Regions from separate parts of the Amphritea sp. GJ51-11 genome, predicted to be linked through region 1. Evidence: predicted binding sites of a transcription regulator. Region 1 holds the regulator's gene; the other holds the start of a gene.
The links. The regulator FNR, encoded in region 1, switches genes on or off when oxygen is low (the NO sensors DNR and NnrR bind a similar motif). The targets are predictions, from matches to a motif close to TTGATNTANATCAA.
Positions count from the first base shown of each region.

Region 2: the regulator FNR is predicted to act here: its motif matches at 1,670-1,683, upstream of AC0L4K_RS10645 (TraR/DksA family transcriptional regulator).

Region 1 is NZ_CM147881.1:1,946,827-1,950,249, reverse strand. It holds gene hemN (oxygen-independent coproporphyrinogen III oxidase) at 1-1,114, shown strand, start outside; gene fnr (fumarate/nitrate reduction transcriptional regulator Fnr) at 1,202-1,981, shown strand; gene AC0L4K_RS08530 (adenine phosphoribosyltransferase) at 2,091-2,633, shown strand; gene rdgC (recombination-associated protein RdgC) at 2,795-3,423, shown strand, end outside.
Region 2 is NZ_CM147881.1:2,402,870-2,406,292, reverse strand. It holds gene ruvA (Holliday junction branch migration protein RuvA) at 1-600, shown strand, start outside; gene ruvB (Holliday junction branch migration DNA helicase RuvB) at 631-1,647, shown strand; gene AC0L4K_RS10645 (TraR/DksA family transcriptional regulator) at 1,754-2,161, shown strand; gene tolQ (protein TolQ) at 2,410-3,090, shown strand; gene tolR (protein TolR) at 3,110-3,423, shown strand, end outside.

The DNA.
Region 1 (3,423 bases):
TCAAGAGATGACCCAGTTATCTCAATGGTATTCTGATGCTCGTACGGTTGAACAGCTACATCTTGGCGGCGGCACACCCACTTTTATCAGCAATCAGCAGATGATTGAGCTGATGCAAAAGCTCAGAGAAAATTTCACCCTGCTAGATGATGATTCCGGTGATTACTCCATCGAGATTGATCCCCGCGAAGTGGATCATGAGATGCTTAAAGTGCTCCGAGAGATCGGTTTTAACCGGGTCAGCTTTGGTGTACAAGATATTGAGCTAAAAGTGCAGCAGGCGGTTAACCGGGTACAACCGGTTGAAGAGATCGCCGATGTACTCCATGAAGCCCGTCGTCTCGGCTTCCGCTCCATCAATATCGATCTGATCTACGGCCTGCCACACCAGACACTGGCCAGCTTCACCAAGACACTGGACACCATTATTGAGTTGAGCCCTGACCGACTATCCGTGTTTAACTATGCCCATATGCCGGATCGTTTCCGTTCTCAGAGCCATATCAAAGCCGAAGATCTGCCTAGTCCCGAAACTAAACTGGCGATTCTAGAAACCACCATCAGCAAGCTGATGAGTGCTGGCTATGTTTATATCGGCATGGATCATTTTGCTAAACCTGATGACGAACTCGCCTTAGCACAACAAAACGGTAAACTTCATCGTAACTTCCAAGGGTATACCACCCACAGCGATTGCGACCTAGTGGCGATGGGTGTGTCATCGATCAGTCAGATCGGTGATGTGTATTATCAAAATGAACATGATATGAGTGCTTATACCAGCGCCGTCGAAGCGCGTACAAACGCGATTAAACGGGGTGTCACACTTAGCACCGATGATCGCATTAGACGAGCTGTGATCACCCAACTTATCTGTCATTTCCAGCTCGATATGGCCGCTATCGACGCGCAATTTGATATCAACTTCGCCGATTATTTCGCCGAGGAACTGCAGGAACTGCAAAAGTTCACCGGCGATGGCTTAGTCGTCCTCGGTGATAAGCGTATCGATGTTACCCCTGCCGGACGCTTACTTATCCGCCGCATCTGCATGGCCTTTGATGCTTACATTCCTAAGCAGGAAGCAACCAAAGGCTTCTCCCGCATCATTTGATACGGGAAATACTTCACCCTGCCGTTGATTTAGTAGATAATCACTTATAAGCACTATCTAATAAATCAACGAAGACAGGACATAGTTATGGGCAACCATAAGGCATCAGAAGGGAAACTACACAGCTTAAGACAGGTGCATTGCAATACATGCAGCCTGAGCTCTTTATGTTTACCTGTGTCCCTGAACATGACTGAAATCGATCGGCTCGATAATATTATCGATAAGAGCCGCCCGCTGAAAAAAGGCGATCACCTCTTCCATCAAGGTGAGGCCTTCTCTTCTGTCTACGCTATTCGCGCGGGCACCCTTAAAACCTATACTCTGACCAATGAGGGTGAAGAACAGATTACCGGCTTTTACTTCCCCGGCGAAATGGTCGGCATCAGTGGTTTTGATAGCGAACAATACCCTGTTTCAGCAAAAATTCTTGAAACAACCACCGTCTGCGAAATCCCTTTTGAACGGCTCGATGAGCTATCAGGACAGATGCCAGAGTTGCGCCGCCAGATCCTACGGACACTGAGCAAAGAGATTCGTGATGACCAGCAGATGATGCTGCTATTGAGCAAGAAGAATGCTGAACAACGCGTTGCGACCTTCCTAATTAAACTATCGACTCGCTTCAAATTGCGTGGTTATTCAGAAACCCAGTTCCGTTTATCCATGTCGAGAAACGAGATCGGTAACTACCTTGGCTTAGCCGTCGAAACCGTTAGCCGTATTTTTACCCGGTTCCAAAAAATGGAGCTGGTACGGGTCGATGGTAAAGAGATCGAACTGAGCAACCTCGAAGAGATCTATCGTCTATCCGGTGAATCTCAAGACATTCCGATGTCTGAGAACAAAACCTGTCCGCTCGACTAAACCTCACTTGCAACATCCTAATACCCGCTCTTTAGCGGGTATTATTTTGATCGTACTGGCCCCTGATCGGGCTACTCGATATTAGCCCTACTGTTTTAAGGTACCCCCGATGAGTTTCGATGAATGTTATATAAAGTCAGTTATGCGCACGATAGCGGACTGGCCAGAACCTGGCGTCATGTTCAGAGATATCACCCCACTGTTTAAAGACCCCAAAGCCCTGAGAATGATTGCCGATGCCTTTATTCAGCGCTATATCGATACCGAAGTCACCCATATTGCCTGTATTGATGCCAGGGGGTTCTTGTTTGGTTCAATCATCGCTTATCAACTCAATCTGCCATTAGTGCTGGTACGAAAAAAAGGCAAACTGCCGGGTAAAACTATTCATCGCGAATATGCCCTTGAATACGGCACCGCCGCCGTCGAAATGCAAGTCGATGCGGTCGCTGCTGGCGACAAAGTGCTGATCTTTGATGATCTGATCGCCACCGGCGGCACCATTCTCGCCGCCAGCACCATTATCAAAGAGCTCGGTGCTGAAGTGTATGAAGCCGCTGCTCTTATTGATCTACCCGATCTCAACGGCTCAGAGCTGATTCAGCAAAGCGATATTCCTGTCTTTACCTTATTGGCCTACGAAGGCCTTTAATCCTCTACGCATGTCACGGGCACCCAACAACGCGCTCTACACCGAGCAACGGTGCCCCAACGCTAATCACCTTAATATTATCAAGATCAGTTCTGTCCCACCGCCGGATATCGCTTTACAATAGCCACTCTTTTTTTATCTGTTATTAAGGGCTTATTCTCATGTGGTTCAAAAATGCCATCTTTTACCGTTTCACCCAGCAGTTTAGTTACACCCCTGAAGCCCTTGAAGAAAAACTCAGCGAGAAAGCCTTTACCCCCTGTGGTAGCCAAGAACTTAGCCGCTTTGGCTGGGTAAGCCCCAGTGGCGATCTCTCCGAAATGCTCGTACATGCTGGCAACGGCTTTATGCTGATCGCGGCACAAAAAGAAGACAAAATCATTCCCACCCAGGTGATCCGTCAGCAGCTGGATAAGAAAGTGAAGCTGATCGAGGATGAGCAAGCCCGCAAGGTCTATAAAAAAGAGAAAGACCAGCTCAAAGATGAAATTGTTTTGGACTTACTACCGCGCGCATTCAGCAAGTTCCAAACGACTTGGGCACTGATCGCCCCAGCACATAACCTGCTTATCGTTGATGCCAGCAGCCACAAGCGCGCCGAAGAACTACTCAGCCACCTACGCAGCTTATTAGGCTCTCTGCCGGTTGTATTGCCGGATGTTAATCATGCCCCTTCTGCAGTCATGTCTCATTGGCTAGAGCAGCCAGAAGAACGTTACACCGGCCTAGAACCACTGGATGAGTGCGAGCTGAGAGACAGTGCAGTCGAAACCGGCATTATCCGTTGTAA
Region 2 (3,423 bases), 460 kb from region 1:
TTAGAAAAGCACCCGCCGCAACTGGTTATTGATGTGAATGGGGTTGGCTATGAAGTCGATGCCTCAATGAATACTTTTTACCAACTACCGGAAGTAGGGCGACAGATAACCTTGTTTACCCATATGGTGGTTAGGGAAGATGCTCAGCTGTTGTACGGATTTTATGAGCGCACCGAGCGCTCGCTGTTCCGCACTTTGATTAAAGTAAATGGTGTGGGGCCTAAGCTCGCATTAACGATTCTGTCGGGTATCAGTGTGAATGAGTTTGTTTTGTCGGTGCAGCATCAGGATACAGCCGCTTTAGTGAGGTTACCCGGGGTTGGTAAAAAGACTGCTGAACGCCTTATTGTCGAGATGCAGGATAAGCTGAAGGATTTTGTCTTTAACGATGTCGATGAGTTCACCTTAACTGATGGTTTAGGCGGACCGGCACCTGCTGTACAAAGTGATAATAGGGCTGAGGCTGAAAGTGCTTTGGTTGCGTTGGGCTATAAGCCGGTGCAGGCGACTAAATCGATTGCTCAGGCTGAAAAGTTGATACCCGGCGCCTCCTGTGAAGAGCTTATTCGTGCGGCCTTGAAGAGTATGGTGCAGGGTTAGTAACGCAATGTTAGTGATAGGGTATTAATCATGATCGAAGCGGATCGCTTTGTTACTCCTGTGGTTACCGCGCCACAAGAGGAAGTTCAGGATCGGGCGATTCGTCCGAAAGCGTTGCAGGACTATGTTGGCCAGCCAGTGGTCAAAGAGCAGATGGAGATCTTTATCGGTGCTGCGCGCAAGCGTCAAGAAGCGCTCGATCATACGCTTATTTTTGGACCGCCGGGGCTGGGTAAAACCACCTTGGCGAACATTATCGCCAATGAAATGGAATGTAATATTAAATCCACCTCGGGGCCGGTGTTAGAAAAAGCCGGTGATCTTGCGGCGATGCTGACCAATCTTGAGCCGGGTGATGTGCTCTTTATTGATGAAATACACCGTTTAAGTGCTTCGGTTGAAGAGGTGCTATACCCTGCGATGGAAGATTATCAGCTGGATATTATGATCGGTGAAGGGCCGGCAGCTCGTTCAATTAAGTTGGAATTGCCGCCGTTTACTTTAGTGGGGGCGACCACTCGAGCAGGATTGTTAACGTCGCCGCTGAGGGATCGCTTTGGTATTGTGCAGCGACTCGAATTTTATAATATTGATGATTTGACCTCCATCGTTGAACGTTCTGCACGTCTGTCGGGTAGTGGCGTTGACCGTGAAGGGGCGATTGAAATTGCTCGTCGTGCGCGAGGTACGCCACGGATCGCTAACCGCTTGTTGCGACGCGCCAGAGATTACGCGGAAGTTAAGGGCGATGGTCGGATCTCATTAGAGATGGCTGATCTTGCGTTGAATATGCTAAATGTCGATGAGCATGGTTTTGATCATATGGATCGACGCTTATTATTGGCCATGATTGAGAAGTTTGGCGGTGGCCCGGTCGGGGTCGATAGCTTAGCTGCGGCGATTAGTGAAGAGCGAGATACCATTGAAGATGTACTCGAGCCTTACTTGATACAACAAGGCTTTATGATGCGTACACCGCGTGGGCGGGTGGTGACAGACAATGCCTATCGTCACTTTGGTCTTGAATTGCCTGACCGGGATCAATAGAACCGGCATCAGCTGAAGATAACTGATTTAAGTCAACGCAGAGTTGCGACTAAGGGTTTAACTTTTAGCTTATGAACATAAAAAATAATGTTTAGGGCGTTAAGGTATGAACACTATGAAACTCGGTTGCATCAATGTGGCGCAACTTAAACATCTGAAGCGTGAACTGCAGATTTTATTGCAGCAGTTGCAGACCGATCTTAAAGCTGAACGGTCAGATCAGCAGGCTGAGATGGGTCAATTAAGTTGCACCGAGGTGCTCGATCGCGCCGAGGCATCAGCCGTTGTTGGTCTTCAGCAAACGAGTCTGTCACATATAACGCAGTTGGAAGAAGAGATTCGTGAGTGCCAAAATGCACTGTTGCGGGTTGAAGCGGGTCAGTATGGTTATTGTCAGAGTTGCGGCGAAGAGATAGAACTGAATCGCCTTATGGCTAATCCGACAGCCGTTTTATGTGTCGCCTGTCAATCGAAAGATGAGCACCGCCGTAATGGCCACTTAGTCTCTGTATAAGCTTATTGGTGTTTATTAGCCGCCTTCTTGGGCGGCTTTTTTATGTTGGGTTGTTCATTTTGTTTGAACTTTCGAACGCTTGCTCGCTCCAATCGCCGAACAGTTGAGTCGCTAATGGATAAAGCGTGCTGCAAAATTGTTTAATCGACGTAAATCTGATTTTTTGTCAGAAAAGGGGCAGATTTTGCCCGCTGATCTCGCTACTATCAGAACCAGTTTTTCAGATTTCATCACAAGGGGTTATAAACGTGCCGGATAAAATGTCGATCTGGAGCTTGGTGGCTAATGCCAGTTTTGTTGTTCAGATAGTTATGTTGTTGTTGTTGCTGGCGTCAGTGCTGTCTTGGATTATGATTTTCCAACGCCACTTTGTGTTGCGACAGGCACAGCGTAAATTGCGGGCATTTGAAGACCGCTTCTGGTCCGGGGTTGACCTGAGCCAGCTATTCCGTGAAGTGAATGCTGATCCGGATAGTGATAATGGCGCTGAAAATATTTTTCGGGCAGGGCTGAAAGAGTTCAGCCGACTGAGTCAGCAGTCAGGCGCCGATCGTGATGCGATTATGGAAGGGGCGCAGCGCAGTATGCGGGTGGCCTTAGCCCGCGAAGAGGAAAAGCTTGAGATGCATTTGCCATTTTTGGCCACCGTGGGGTCAACCAGCCCTTATGTCGGATTGTTTGGCACCGTGTGGGGGATTATGAATTCATTTCGAGGCCTGGCGAATGTTCATCAGGCGACGCTGGCATCGGTAGCGCCGGGTATCTCAGAGGCCTTGATTGCCACCGCGATCGGACTGTTTGCAGCTATTCCCGCGGTTATTGCCTATAACCGTTTCTCGGCTAAAACGGAAACGCTGATGAATAGTTATGAAACCTTTGCGGATGAATTTTCAAGTGTTTTGCACCGCCGAGTGCACGCTTCAAACTGATCTGTAACAGGCCGCTACTATGATTCGCAGAGTAAGAAAGAAACGTAAGCTAAACGCTGATATCAATGTGGTGCCATACATCGATGTGATGATGGTGTTGCTGGTTATCTTTATGATTACCGCGCCTATGTTGACGCAGGGCGTTGATGTACAGCTACCTAAAGCTGGCTCAGACCCGGTTGATACTCAAGATAATGAGCCATTGATTGTGACCGTCGATAAAGAAGGGCGTTACTATATCGATGTGGGCGGCGATCCGCTCAAGCCTATTAGTGGTGAGATGGTCGAAGAGCGGGTTGCTAAAGTGTTGAGTAACAATCCGAAGAAACTGTT